Martelella endophytica: one gene and its partners. The protein of the gene in region 2 interacts with the protein of the main gene of each other region in a pairwise test. Links are inferred from orthologs where the notes say so. Each region holds a gene or a part of one and is shown on either strand. Other genes may lie near its edges.

What was found.
Region 1: the proteins of TM49_RS21210 (region 2) and TM49_RS19545 interact in binary tests that used the Escherichia coli proteins (3 or more experiments, as listed by UniProt). The link is inferred for Martelella endophytica from one-to-one orthologs.
Region 3: the proteins of TM49_RS21210 (region 2) and TM49_RS16535 interact in binary tests that used the Escherichia coli proteins (3 or more experiments, as listed by UniProt). The link is inferred for Martelella endophytica from one-to-one orthologs.

Annotation. Positions count from the first base shown.
Region 1 is NZ_CP010803.1:4,219,644-4,224,865, forward strand. Bases 1,808-5,222 are described here. They hold TM49_RS19545 ([protein-PII] uridylyltransferase), read right to left. Parts: upstream 4,894-5,222; coding sequence 2,008-4,893; downstream 1,808-2,007. Other genes in these bases: murJ (murein biosynthesis integral membrane protein MurJ), read right to left, coding at 1,808-2,011; mutS (DNA mismatch repair protein MutS), read right to left, coding at 4,946-5,222. In the rest of the region: trpS (tryptophan--tRNA ligase), read right to left, coding at 1-350; more of murJ, read right to left, coding at 452-1,807.
Region 2 is NZ_CP010803.1:4,546,826-4,551,434, forward strand. Bases 824-3,625 are described here. They hold TM49_RS21210 (P-II family nitrogen regulator), read right to left. Parts: upstream 2,499-3,625; coding sequence 2,148-2,498; downstream 824-2,147. Other genes in these bases: TM49_RS21205 (ammonium transporter), read right to left, coding at 824-2,125; tesB (acyl-CoA thioesterase II), read right to left, coding at 2,842-3,625. Outside these bases: TM49_RS21200 (FtsK/SpoIIIE family DNA translocase), read right to left, coding at 1-543; more of TM49_RS21205, read right to left, coding at 797-823; more of tesB, read right to left, coding at 3,626-3,744; TM49_RS21220 (ubiquinone biosynthesis hydroxylase), read left to right, coding at 3,868-4,609. UniProt on the Escherichia coli protein: Involved in the regulation of nitrogen metabolism. Regulates the activity of its targets by protein-protein interaction in response to the nitrogen status of the cell.
Region 3 is NZ_CP010803.1:3,602,765-3,607,570, forward strand. Bases 1,139-4,137 are described here. They hold TM49_RS16535 (two-component system sensor histidine kinase NtrB), read right to left. Parts: upstream 3,210-4,137; coding sequence 2,067-3,209; downstream 1,139-2,066. Other genes in these bases: ntrC (nitrogen regulation protein NR(I)), read right to left, coding at 1,139-2,065; dusB (tRNA dihydrouridine synthase DusB), read right to left, coding at 3,206-4,137. Outside these bases: TM49_RS16525 (sensor histidine kinase NtrY-like), read right to left, coding at 1-340; more of ntrC, read right to left, coding at 608-1,138; more of dusB, read right to left, coding at 4,138-4,222; TM49_RS16545 (bifunctional 2-C-methyl-D-erythritol 4-phosphate cytidylyltransferase/2-C-methyl-D-erythritol 2,4-cyclodiphosphate synthase), read left to right, coding at 4,368-4,806.

The DNA of each region.
Region 1 (5,222 bases), 330 kb from region 2 along the record:
CCGGCCTTGTCCTTGAACTGTGTCATCCGGTTCATCCAGCCGATGCGGGCGACGCAGTTGAAGATCCAGGCAAGTTCGGCGTGCTGCGGCACAGCCGCCTGGTTGAAGACGATATGCTTCACCGGGTCGATGCCGGAGGCCAGATAGGCCGCGGTGATCGAGCGCGTCTGGCCCTTCAGGTCGTCATGGACGAGCTGCGCGGTGATCGAGTGCATGTCGACGACGCAGTAGATGCAGTCCATCTGGTCCTGCAGCGCCACGAACTTGCGCAGCGCACCGAGATAATTGCCGAGGTGAAGGTTGCCGGTCGGCTGCACGCCGGAGAAGATTTGCGGCTTGAATTCGCTCATGTCTGGTCTCTTTCGGACGGGTGGAAGGCCCGGATGGTTGAATTTTTATCGGTGCGCTTATGCACGGCGGTGCGGGCGGCGTCAAAGAAAATTGCGTGGCCTCACCCGCGCTTCACCAGCCGTTTCAATAGCGCGCGATTGACGCCGCCGGTGGCGAGCACGAGGCCGAAATAGACGACGAGCGCGATGGCGAGCAGCAGAATGATGCCGCCGAGCTGGACGAGGAACGGCGTTTCCGGCTGGAACCATCGGGAATAGTGCACCGCTGCAAACTTCACCGCACCGGCCATCGCCCCGCCGGCAATCAGGATGAGCGGGATGCGTCGCAGCAGCAGGCTGTCGAAGCGGAGCTGGCCGCTGATGACGAGTGTCGATGCGAGCAGCACGACGTTGGTCCAGCCCGACACGACTTCGGCGAGCGCGATGCCGCGTTCGGCGAGGATCGGGAACAGGCTGATGGCGAGAACGGAATTGATGACGACGGCAATCAGGGTAAAGCGCATCGGCAGCTTGGTGTTCTCGCGGGCATAGAAGGCGGGCTGCAAGGCCTTGGTCAGCGCGAAGGCCGGCAGTCCGAAGGCATAGACCGTCATGATCGCGGCGACCAGCGCCGTGGTCTCCGGCATGAAGGCGCCACGCTCATAAAGCACGCGGGTGATTTCCGGCGAGATCGCCATCAGCCCGAAGGCGGCCGGCACCGTCAGGAACAGCACGAATTCGATGGTGCGGTTCTGGACGTGCGAGGCCTCGGCAACATTGCCGGCCTTCAGCGCCCGGGACAGCTCAGGCAGCAGCACCACGCCACCCGCGACACCGACAACGCCGAGCGGCAACTGGTAGAGCCGGTCGGCATATTGCAGAGCCGCGATCGCTCCCTCCTTGCCGGAGGCGACCGCCTGGCCGATGATCTGGTTGATCTGGATAACGCCGCCGGTGATGGCAGCCGGCACGGCAAGCGCGATCAGCCGCCTGATCTTCGGCGTCATCTTCGGCATGCGGAAACCGAAGCGGATGCCGGCGCGGCGCACATCGATGGCAACGACGGCAAGCTGCAGGATACCGGCAACGAGAACGCCCCAGGCGAGATAATGCGCCATCCGTTCGGGGTTGGCACCCTGATAGACGCCGTAGCCGAGGACGGCGATCAGGACGACGTTGAGGAAGACCGGCGCGATCGCCGCAGCGAAATAGCGGTGCAGCGAATTCAGCATGCCGCTCATCATCGCCATCAGCGACATGCAGATCAGATAAGGAAACATCACCATCGACAGGCGGACGGTCATGTCGAACTTGTCGGGGTCGCCGGCAAAGCCCGGTGCGATGATGAAGCGCACGATCAGCGGCATCGCCAGCTCCATCACCAGGGTGATGACGAAGAGCGCCGAGAACAGCACGCCGAACACCTGCTCGGAGAAGCGCTTGGCACCCTCCAGCCCGTTCTCCTCGATCTCCTTTGAGAACAGCGGCACGAAGGCGGCGTTGAAGGCGCCTTCAGCAAAGAGCCGGCGGAACAGGTTAGGGAACCGGAAGGCAGCGTAGAAGACGTCCGCCATCGGCCCCGTGCCGAGGGCGGCCGCCATCATGGTTTCGCGGGCAAAGCCGAAGATACGGCTGGCCAGCGTCGCGCCCCCGACGGTCGCGAACTTGCCGGCGAGGCTCATTGAGCGTCGTCCTCGTCCTTCCCGATGTCGCGCCCGGCCTCGGCCGGCAGCAGCATGCCCGGCGGCATGCCCTTTCGATAGGCGTCGCTATTGTCGTCGAGCACCGCTTTCATCCTTTCAACGATTGCCGCCTGGCGGTTCTCATTGGTGATTTTGGCGCCAACGAGGTCGGTCACGTAAAAACTGTCGATCACCTTCTCACCGAAGGTGGTGATGCGCGCCGACTGAATGTCGAGCGAGAGCTCGGAGAGCGTCTGCGTCACGTCTGCAAGCAGGCCTGTGCGGTCGAGGCACTCGATCTCGATCACGGTGAAGACGTTGGAGAGCAGGTTCGATACGGAGACATGCGGCTGCACGGAGAAGGGCTTCGCCGCCTTGCGCTCGCGCGAGCGGGTGGCGATCACATCGGGCAGGCGCTTGCGGCCGGAGAGCACATCCTCGATCAGCTTGCCGATCGTGGTTGCCCGGCGCAGCTCGTCGGCATCATCTTCGAAAGCGCGGTTGAGCAGGACCGTGTCGAGCGCGCGGCCGTCCGTGGTGGTGAAGATCTGCGCATCGGCAATGTTGGCACCGGTCGCCGCGCAGGCACCGGCGACGATCGACAGAAGCCGCGGATGGTCGGGCGCCAGGAGCGTGATCTCGGTGATGTCGTGGAACGCGTGAGTGCGAACCATGGTCGCAAACAGCTTGCCGTCCTTGTCGGCAGAGCGGATGAAGCGGGCATGGCGCACCTGATCCTCGAGCGGCACGGAGAGCAGGTAGTTCTGGTACTGCAGGCTCGAATATCTCTGCCGGTCGGCATCGCTCCAGCCGGCAAGCGCTTCCGCCAGCGCTTCCACGGCGCGCTCGGCGCGGGCTTTGCGCGACACCGCGGAGAAGCCGCCGGAGAGCAGGATCTCGGTCTCGTAGTACAGCGTGCGGAGAAGCTGCCCCTTCCAGCCGTTCCAGACGTCCGGGCCGACGGCGCGGATGTCGCAGACGGTGAGGATCAAGAGCAGGTTCAGCCGGTCGAGCGACTGCACCTGGTCCGAGAAGTCGATCACGGTCTTGCGGTCGGAGAGGTCGCGGGTCTGCGATGTCATCGACATCAGCAGGTGCTTATCGATCAGCCAGGCGACGAGTTCGGTCTGCTTCGCCGTCAATCCGAGACGCGGGCAGAGCTTTCGCGCCACCCTTGCGCCGGCGATCGAATGATCTTCCTTGCGGCCCTTGGCGACATCATGCAGCAGCACGGCGACATAGAGCACGGTGCGATCCTCGATGCGGCCGATCAGGCTTGCCGCCAGCGGATGCTTCTCGGAAGCGCCCTCGCTGTTTTCGATTTCCGACAGCACGCCAACGGCGCGGATCAGATGCTCGTCAACGGTGAAGTGATGATACATGTTGAACTGCATCATCGAGACGATGCGGCCGAATTCCGGCAGGAAGCGGCCGAGTACGCCGGCTTCGTTCATCCGCCGGAGATAGAGCGCCGGATCGTTGCGGGAGGTCAGAATGGACAGGAACAGCCGGTTCGCCTCATCCTTCTCGCGCAGCTCCGCATTGATGAGCGATAGCGAGCGGGTGACGACCTTGAGAGCGTCCGGGTGGAATTCGAGGTCGTTGATCACCGCGACGTAGAAAAAGCGGATGATCGCCACCGGATCGCGACGGAAGACGTCGGGATCGGCAAGGGCGATACGGCCAGAATCATTGACGAACTCGATGGACCCCGGGATCTTGCGCTGGCGCCGTGCAAACTTCGTCCAGACCCGGCCGATGGTCGGCGCCGCCTTTGCCTGCTGCTCCTCGAGATCCGAGCAGAAGATGCGGGTAAGATCGCCGACATCCTTGGCCACCAGGAAATAGTGCTTCATGAACCGCTCGACCGCCGAGAGCCCAGGCCTGTCCTGATAGCCGAGCGCCCGAGCAATGTCGTTCTGGATCTCGAAGGACAGCCGCTCCTCCGCCTTGCCGGTCAGGAAATGCATGTGGCAACGCACGGCCCAGAGAAAATCCTCGGCCCGGTTGAAAAGCTTCATCTCCTGTCGCGACAGCACGCCGAGCGACACCAGTTCGGAGGGCTCGCGCACACGGTAGAAATACTTGGCGATCCAGAAAAGCGTGTTGAGGTCGCGCAGCCCCCCCTTGCCCTCCTTGACGTTGGGCACGACGAGATAGCGCGTATCGAAAGACTTGCGGTGGCGCTCGTCGCGCTCGGCAAGCTTGGCGGCGATGAAATCGGGGCCGGTGCTGGCGACGATCTCCTTGTCGAAGCGCCGCTCCAGCGTATTGGCGAGCGTCTTGCGACCGGCGATGAAGCGCATCTCGAGGATCGAGGTGCGGATCGTCATGTCGGCCTTGGAGAGCTTGATGCATTCATCGACATTGCGGGTCGCGTGACCGACCTTCTGGCCCATGTCCCAGAGCATGTAGAGAATATATTCGATCGCCTGCAGCGTCTCTCGGCGGTCTGAACCGTTGATCAGGAACAGAAGGTCGATATCGGAACCCGGCGCCAGCGTGCCGCGGCCATAACCGCCAACGGCGGTGACGGTGAAATCGCTCGCCGCATCGGGAAAAAGATCCTTGGAGACGAGGTTATGCAGGGCGATCAGTATCTGATCCTGCAGCCAGGAAATCCGCCGCGCACAGCCCAAACCGGTACCGTCTTCCTTCAGAAGCGTATAGGCGTGCTCACGGCCGAGGCGGTTCACCTCCTTCAGATGCGCGAGCAGGACCTGACGGGTCTTGTCCGTATTGCCGCCATTGCGCCTGGCAATCGCCCGAAGCTCCGTCTTCAGCGCCGACGGATCGAGGATATCCGTCATCGCGAACAGGTCGGTCTCGGCGGTTTTCAGTTGAGCAGCCTTGTCGCGCTGCGCCTCTGCGGTGGTCTGCATTGCATTGCCTTTTTATCGGCGGATTGCGCCTTTGATGGCTTTCTAGAGCAAATCAGTCGCCAAGGGAAATGTCCTCGCTCAATTTCCGCTTCAGCGCATAGAGCGCATCCAGCGCCTCGCGCGGCGTCATGTCATCCGGCTTGAGCGTTTCAAGCAGGGCCGTCACCTCGGACGGCTTCTGCGCGGCCGGGTCGGCTCGCATCGCGGTCTGGAACAGCGGCAGGTCGTCGATGAGGTTCGCGGCCGGGTTCTTGCGGTCGGCGTCCTCAAGTCGCGCCAGCACCGATTTCGCCCGTTTGACGACGGCTGAAGGCAGGCCGGCAAGGCGT
Region 2 (4,609 bases):
CTGCAAAAACAGCGCCGGTACCGCGAAGATCCCGCCGACGATCAGTGCCGGCAGGCCCGAGGGATAATGGCCGATGAAGAGCGCGGGAAAGCGCAGGATCAGGTCTCCCGAGACCCCGCCGAGACCATTCGGCAGCGGCCAGGTCGGCGGCGGCGGGAAGCAGCCGAGGACTGCAGCGGTGACGATCGCGCCGCCGATCCAGGCGAAGAAACGCGATGGCTTGCGGTGGATGCGCCGTCCCGCCATCAGCGCCAGCGACCAGGCCAGTACCGGCAGGAGCGCGAACACGCTGGCAAGGCCGAGTGCCTGCATCACGACATCTGCGAAATCGGCGCCGGGATAGCCCAGAATATTCGTCGGCAGCCGGCCGGTGGCATGCGAGCCGCTCGGGTCGTCGACATTCCATGTGGCCATGGCGGCGATGGCAAAGCAGAGGCCGACGAACAGGGCAAAGCCGAAAAGGGCTGCGACCTGGCGCAGGATGAAGCCGAGCAGGGAAAACCCGCCGCCGTGCTTTTGTCCGATTCGCTCTGCCTCAGCCATTGCTCTGCTCATGCCCCGATCCGCTCTTTTGCGCCGGTCGCCCGTCGGCTGCCGGCTTTCGCTACCTCGTTCCGCCGGCCGGAAACCAAGGCTCCGCAGCCGGAATTCTTCCGCGAGGCTAGCAGCGATGGGTTAAAGCCTCTTTAACCATCACCGCGGGGCTCAGCTTTTTGCGAATGACAAAAAAAGCCCGGGTCGAACGACCCGGGCTCTTCCGGCCCGCCAGGACGGCGGACCGATATCGATGAAGGAATTACATGAATTCCGGATAGGCTTCGACGCCGATTTCCGCCTTGTCGAGACCTTCGGTCTCTTCTTCCGGCGAGACGCGGATGCCCATGATGGCCTTGAGGATGAACCAGATGACCAGGGAGACCACGAAGGTGAAGACGCCGATGGCGACGATACCGATGATCTGGGTGCCGAAGCTCGTGCCGTCATTGGTGAGCGGAACGATGAACGTGCCCCAGATACCGGCGCAAAGGTGAACCGGGATCGCACCGACAACGTCGTCGATCTTCAGCTTGTCGAGCAGCGGAACAACGGCAACGACGATGACGCCGCCGATGGCGCCGATGAACAGCGCGGCCGGAACGGACGGCGTCAGCGGCTCGGCCGTGATCGAGACCAGGCCGGCGAGAGCGCCGTTGAGGACCATGGTGACGTCGACCTTCTTGTAGATGATCTGCAGAAGGATCATGACGATGACGGCGCCGGCGCAGGCTGCGAGGTTGGTGTTGACGAAGATCTTCGAAACATCACCCGCATCGGCGATGGAGCCGAGGGCGAGCTGCGAACCGCCGTTGAAGCCGAACCAGCCGAGCCACAGGATGAAGGTACCGAGAACGGCGAGCGGGATGTTGGAACCCGGCATCGGATGAACCGAACCGTCGGTGCCATACTTGCCGAGGCGCGGACCGAGAACCAGAGCACCGGCGAGAGCGGCCCAGCCACCGACGGAGTGAACCAGCGTCGAACCGGCGAAGTCGGAGAAGCCCATTTCGGACAACCAGCCGCCGCCCCACTGCCAGGAACCGGTGATCGGGTAGAGGATACCAGTCAGGATGACGGTGAAGACCAGGAACGGCCACAGCTTGATGCGCTCGGCAACGGTACCGGAAACGATCGAAGCGGTCGTGGCGCAGAACACCATCTGGAAGAACCAGTCGGAAGCGACCGAATAACCGGCAGAGCCGTCATCCATGCCCGGGCCCGGGAAGACGTAGGGGCCGAACGAACCGATGAAGCCGCCGTCGACGCCGGTGTACATCAGGTTATAGCCGGTGAACCAGAACATCAGGCCGCCGATGGCATAGATGGCGACGTTCTTGAGGCCCTGCATCGAGGCGTTCTTCTTGCGCACCAGGCCCATTTCGAGCATGGCGAAGCCCGCGGCCATCCACATGACCAGGAAGCCCATCACGAGGAAGAGCAGGGTGTTGAAGACTTCGGCGGTCGCCGGCGATACACCCGTGGCCGTGGAAAGGTCGATCACGGTCTCATCCTGCGCAAGCGCGGGAAGGGCAAAGGCAACCGCACCAAGTGCAGCAGCGCCCGCAATGAGTTTGAGTTTGGAAGACATAGACTGATTACCCCCTGCTGTCTTACAGCGCTTCGGAATCGGTTTCGCCGGTGCGGATGCGCACGGCCTGTTCGATGGAATAGACAAAGATCTTGCCGTCACCGATCTGGCCGGTCTTTGCGGAAGAGGCGATCGCCTCGACAGCCTTTTCCACCACGTCGGCAGCAACCGCGACCTCGATCTTCAGCTTGGGAAGAAAGCTGACGGCGTATTCCGTGCCGCGATAGATCTCGGTGTGTCCTTTCTGCCGGCCGTAACCCTTCACTTCGGTCACGGTCAGGCCCTGAATGCCGACTGCGGTGAGGGCCTCGCGCACCTCATCCAGCTTGAACGGCTTTATGATGGCCATCACAATTTTCATCTGGTTTCCCATCCTTTGTTACCCTCGGCTCGCTGAGCCGAATCTCCTACCGCCTGCAAAGGAATTCTTCAGCGGCCTATCAGACACATACAAAGTCCGTGCCAGATTCGATCATCCAGCGTAATCCTTTGTTTTTCATGAAGCTTTTGTGTAACTGGCAGCAAAGATGGCAGTTCGCGGCAAAGTTAGGGCGGATTGATGCGCAATTCGCGGCATTTGCCTAAATTATGTGCATTTGACAGCTTCGAAGTCGCCCTGCATTTGCCGAAACCGGTCGCGACACCGATCGACAACGCTTACCTGCGCGCATTATGGGCAAACAAGGCCCTCTACGCCACGTATGGGGAAAGCGGCCTCAGCCGCCGCCCTGCTCGTAAAACCGCGGTGCGTTTTCGCGTATGCGGATGAGCCCTTCCTGGGCCACGGAAGCCACCAGCCTGCCGGCCCGATCGAAGATCTGCCCCTGCCCCAGCCCGCGCGCGTTGCCGGCAAAGGGGCTGTGGTGCACGTAGAGCAGCCAGTCGGAGACATCGAAGGTGCGATGGAACCAGACGGCATGATCGAGGCTGGCGCCCTGCACCCGGTCGGAGAAGACCGAACTGCCGTGAAAATAAAGCGTCGAATCGAGCAGCGTCATGTCGGACATGTAGGCGAGGAAGGCGGCCTGGTAGTCGCGCCCCTTCGGTGGTTCGCCCGTCGCCCTGATCCAGATGCACTGCCCGCGCGAGCCCTTCTTGCGCCAGAGAAAATCCTCGAGGTCGACCGGCCTCAGCTCGATCGGCCGCTCGCGCTTCCAGTAGTTGCGGATCGGCGCCGGCGCATGTTCGCTGTCGTTCATCAGGTCACTGGCCGAAAGCGCCTCCGGTGGCGGCACGTCGGGCATCTCGTCCTGGTGCTCGAAGCCCTCCTCCTCGACCTGGAACGAGGCGGCCATCATGAAGATCGGCTTGCCGTGCTGGATGGCACGCACGCTGCGGGTGGAAAAGCTGCGCCCGTCACGCATGCGGTCCACCTGGAAGATGATCGGCAGGCTGGTATCACCGGGACGCATGAAATAGCCATGCAGCGAATGAACGAACTGCCCCTCCCCCACGGAGCGCTGGGCGGCCACCAGGGACTGCGCGACGACCTGACCACCGAATACACGCTGCCAGGTCGTTACCGGGCTGCCGCCGCGATAGAGATCCTCCTCGAGCCGTTCGAGATCGAGCAGTCCGGCAAGCGCGGCGCCGCTTCCTCCTTCATTGGCCTGTGACATTGCGTTGCGTTCCCTATATATCATTCGGATGAACCGTGCGCCCGCAATGGTGCCTCGGTAACCCGTCATTTTGTGTTTCAGGCTATCCGGACGGTTTCGTTTTCCCGCCCCGATGCGCTAGATATCGCAACGCCATATAGCAGCTTCCACCCGAAGGGGCGAGAAGCGTCAGCAACAAGGGAGCGCGCAATGAAGGACATCATCATCGTCGGCGGTGGCTATGTCGGCCTTTCGGTCGCCGTCGCCGTGAAAAAGGCAGCGCCCCATCTCGACATCACGCTGATGGAAGCCGCTCCGGAACATGTCTGGGAAAAGGACGAGCGCGCCTCGGCCATCATTGCCGCCGCGATCAACATGCTGAAGACGCTGGAACTCTGGGACGAGATCCGCGAGCACGCCCAGCCGATCAACGACATGATCGTCACCGATTCGAAATCGGGCGAGCCGGTGAAGCCGGTGTTCCTCACCTTCGCCGATCGCTCCGAGACCAGCGGTCCCTTTGCCTACATGATCCCGAACGTCGCAATGGTCCGCGCGCTGCGCCGCGCTGCCGAGGCACTCGGAATCACCATCCGCCACAACGCCGCCGTCACCGCGCTTTCGAACGATGGCGCCCAGGCGACGATCACCCTTGCCGGCGGCGAAACGGTGTCGACGCGTCTTGTGGTGGCCTGCGACGGCGTGCGCTCGCGGCTTCGTGACATGGCCGGCATCCGGACCGTCAAGTTCGACTACGGCCAGTCGGGCATCGTCACCACCGTCGCCCATGAGCGCCCGCACAACGGCAGGGCAGAGGAACATTTCCTGCCGGCCGGCCCGTTCGCCATCCTGCCGCTTACCGGCAACCGCTCCTCGCTGGTCTGGA
Region 3 (4,806 bases), 940 kb from region 2 along the record:
CCAGGATGGCCGGCGTTACGGCGACGATCGCAAACAGCAGGACGATGCGGATGTGGAGCTGTGCCGCGGCCCGTCCGCGGCTGCGCGCCTTCAGAAGGGTAACCACTTCGCGGCCGATCAGGAAGATCAGCGCCAGCACGAACAGGGAGTTTGCGGCCACAAGGCCGACCACGACGTGGCCGGTCGGTTTGATCGGTGTCAGGCCAAGCAGGACGAAAAGCGATAGGAACGCGGTCAGCAGCGCGCCGACAACAAGGAACATGCCGGGCGATCTCAGGATCGCACGCGCCCGCCCGCTGCCATAGGGCGCTTCGGGAGCACCTGTTCCATCCTCCTCCACCGGTCTCGCGCGGAAGATGTCGCTGCCTGTTTCGCTGTCCGCCGTCATAACCACCGTTCTCTTGCAGCCGGTCTGACCCTAACCCGCCGCGCGCCATGCTCCCGCCGACTCAGTCATGCGGGTGCTTTCCATCCCCTGAGGAGCATATGCAACAGAATGTGGCACAAATGCAACGGCAAGCATCGGGGCGAAAAAGGTCCCGATGCCGAAAAAGTAGATAGAGAATTGTGATTTCAATTCGCTACAGGGGTCGATTGAAGCAGAACATCAGTTCGCCGATCCCCGTGAACTGCGATAGACCGAGACGCCGAGTTCGCGAATCTTCTTGCGCAGCGTGTTGCGGTTCAATCCAAGAAGATCGGCAGCACGGATCTGATTGCCGCGCGTCGCCGTCAGTGCCGCGAGAATCAGCGGGTACTCGACCTCGTTCAGAACTCGCTCGTAGAGGCCGGGCGGCGGCAGGCTCTCGCCGAAACCGGCGAAATAGCTGCGCATGTTCTCCTCGACGGCCTGGGCGATCGTCGGCATGCCATTGCGCACCGTGGCCCCTTCGGCGGGCGCCTCCGGCTGGTCGGCCTGGAGTTCCTGCTCGACGATCTCGCGGGTGATGACCTCCTGCGGATAGAGCGCCATCAGCCGGCGCACGAGGTTTTCAAGCTCGCGGACATTGCCGGGCCAGGGATAGGCCTTCATCGCATCGAGCGCCTGCTGCTCAAAGCGCTTGCCGCCGAGCCCCTCGACCTCGCCCTCGTTGACGAAGTGCCGCACCAGATCGCCGATGTCCTCGGCACGCTCGCGCAGCGGCGGCAGGCGCAGCGGCACGACGTTGAGGCGATAGTAGAGATCCTCGCGGAACAGGCCCTGGTTGATCGACTGCTTGAGATCCTTGTTGGTGGCGGCAACGATGCGCACATCGGTGCGGATCGGCGTGCGGCCACCGACGGTTGTGTACTCGCCCTGCTGCAGCACGCGCAGCAGCCGGGTCTGGGCATCCATCGGCATGTCGCCGATTTCGTCGAGGAACAGCGTTCCGCCCTCAGCCTGTTCGAAGCGGCCGGAGGAGCGGGTCTGGGCACCGGTAAAGGCGCCCTTCTCATGACCGAACAGTTCGGATTCGATCAGGTCACGCGGAATAGCGGCCATGTTGATGGCAACGAAAGGACCGTTGCGGCGCTTGCCGTAGTCATGCAGCGCGCGCGCCACCAGTTCCTTGCCGGTACCGGATTCGCCGGTGATCATCAGCGTCAGATCGGTCTGCATCAGGCGAGCGAGGACGCGGTAGATTTCCTGCATTGCGGCGGAGCGGCCGACAAGCGGCATGCCATCCTGCATGTCGTCGCCAAGCGGCGCCGGCTTGCGCTTCGGCTCCGAAAGCGCCCGGCCGACGATGGCGATCAGTTCGGTCAGATCGAAGGGCTTCGGCAGGTAATCGTAGGCGCCCTTCTCCGACGCACGCACCGCCGTCATGAAGGTGTTCTGCGCGCTCATGACGATAACGGGCAACTCGGGCCGCGACTTCTTGATGCGCGGCAGAAGGTCGAACGCATTTTCGTCCGGCATGACCACGTCGGTCAGCACCAGATCGCCCTCGCCGGCCGAAACCCAGCGCCACAGCGTGGCGGCGTTCGAGGTGATGCGGACATCGTAACCCGCCCGGCTCAGCGCCTGGTTCAGCACCGTGCGGATGGCGGCATCGTCGTCGGCGACAAGAATGGTAGCTGTCATCTTAGTCTTTTCCTGTCTTCTGGCCGTCGGGTTCTACCGGCAGCGGCAGAACGTCCTTCGAAACCGGCATGAGAATGCGGAATGTGGTGCGTCCGCTCATGTTTTCGCACTCGATGATGCCGCCATGGGCTCCGATGATCTTCGCGACCAGCGCCAGGCCGAGGCCCGTGCCGTTGGTCTTGGTGGTAATGAACGGATCAAAGAGGTGCGGCATCAGGTCCGGCGGAACGCCCGGCCCGTTGTCCTGCACGCAGAACTCGAGCGGCAGGGAGATTTTTTCCCGCGTGCCGGCAACCGACATGCGGATGCCGGGACGATAGGCGGAGGTGAGGAAGATCTCGGCGTCCGGCCGGTCGGCGACCGCTTCGCAGGCATTCTTCACCAGATTGAGGAAGACCTGCACCATCTGGTCGCGGTTGGCGAAGATCAGCGGCAGCGAGGGGTCGTATTCCTCGGTGATCTTGATGTCGCGGGCAAAGCCGGCCTTGGCGATCGCCTTCACATGGTCGAGCACGGAGTGGATGTTGAGCGGCACACGATCAATCGGCCGCTCGTCGGAGAACACTTCCATACGATCAACGAGCGAAACGATGCGGTCGCTCTCATCACAGATCAGCCGCGTCAGCGCCCGGTCGTCGTCGCTGGCATTGGTTTCGAGGAGCTGGGCGGCCCCACGAATGCCGGAAAGCGGGTTCTTGATCTCATGGGCCAGCATCGATGCCAATCCCGTCACCGAACGGGCTGCGGCACGGTGCACGAGCTGGCGGTCGATCTTGTCGGCCATAGAGCGGACCTGGAAGACCAGCACGACGGCCCCTTCTTCACCCACCGGCGCGACGTAGATGTCGACGAGTTTCTCCTGGCCGAGCTTTGGCGAGGACAGGTCGACGCGATATTCGTTGACCGGCGCCTGACGTTCGCGCACCTGCGCGATGAGCGCCAGAAGCGGGCTGTCGAACGGGATGAAATCGGAGAGCACGCGGCGCGAAAGATGCGCGGCACTGGCGCCGAAGAACACTTCGGCCTCCCAGTTGGCATAGGAAATATGCCCGCTCTCCTCCACCAGCACGACCGGGTTCTGGATTGCGTTCAGAACCTCGATGGCAACGCCATCGGCGGATCTGCCACCCTGCGACGGTTTCATGCTGCCTTCCTTTCTTCGCCTGCGCCTTCGAGCAGACGCTCCAGCCGGGCAAGAACAAAGGCGGGATCGCGCGCCGTCATGATCTCGGCCTTGGCTGCGGCGGGCGCATCGGCGACAAGCCGGTCGATATACCAGCCGAGATGTTTGCGGGCGTGACGCACGCCCACGTCGGTTCCGTAGAAGGAAAGCATGTCCTGATAATGCTCCAGAACGATTGCGTTGATGTCTGCGCGGGTGGGCTCAACGGCGCCGGCAAGGACGCCGGCATGCCAGGGCCGGCCCTGCGTTGCCCGGCCCGTCATCACCGCCGTCACGCCGGGACGGGCCAGGAGATTGGCGGCATCCGCGCGGGTTTCGATATCGCCATTGGCGATGAAGGGGACGGAGACCTCAGCCGCGACGCGTGCGACCGCGTCCCAATCGGCGCGACCGGTGTAGAACTGCATGCGGGTGCGGCCGTGGACGGTGATCGCCTGAACGCCGGCATCCTCCGCCCGCTTCGCGAGTTCGGCCGCGTTCAGGCTGTCATGATCCCAGCCGAGCCGCATCTTCACAGTGACCGGCACCTTCACGGCGGAGACCGTTGCCGCGATGATGGCGAGCGCCGTCTCCGGTTCGCGCATCAGCGCCGAGCCGGTATAGCCACCGACCACCTTCTTGGCGGGGCAGCCCATATTGATGTCGATGATGTCAGCCCCGTTCGCCTCGGCGATGCGGGCGGCTTCGGCCATGAAATGCGGATCGCGGCCGGCAAGCTGGACCATATGCGGCCTCAGCCCGGCGCTCTTCAGCCGCGCCCAGCTTTCGGCCGTGTTGAAGGTCAGTTCGCGGCTGGCAATCATCTCGGTGACGACAAGGCCTGCGCCATAACGCCAGGCTAGCTTGCGGAACGGAAGATCGGTGACGCCGGACATCGGCGCCAGCACAACCCGGTTGCGCAGCTTGACATTGCCGATTTCGAAAGAATCCGATGGATTGGGAACTGGCAAATGACTATCTTTCATGCAGCGCATCACACTGCCCTATTTTTAGACAAGTCCCTACCCTTTGCCAAGCCATTTCGCCTATCCTTCACAAAATTTAGGCAAATGCTGGAAAATTGGTGCAAGGCGGGTAAGGTCGCGCCATCGGGAATCATACTGGGGCTCTTAACCGGTTATGTCAGCAAACGAAAGCTTCAATCCAGGCGTTGTCATCGTGGCCGCGGGCCGCGGCGAACGCGCCAGTGCGCCGGAGGAAGGGCCGAAGCAATACCGCCCCATCGGCGGTCGACCGGTCATCGCCCACACGCTTTCGGTGTTTGCCGAATGGGGCGGCGCCACGGCCGGCGTGGTCGCCGTGATCCATCCGGACGATGAGGCGCTGTTTGCGGCTGCCGTACCCGAGAATGCCGGCATCCGCATCGTCCATGGCGGGACGACGCGCCAGCAGTCTGTGCTGAACGGGCTGGAGGCGCTCGCCGAACGCAACCCCAGCCATGTCCTCATTCACGACGCGGTGCGTCCCTTCTTCGACGTTGCGCTGCTGGAACGCGTCTGTGACGGGCTGAGAGCCGGCAGCGATGCGATCCTGCCGGCCATCGCGGTTGCCGACACGT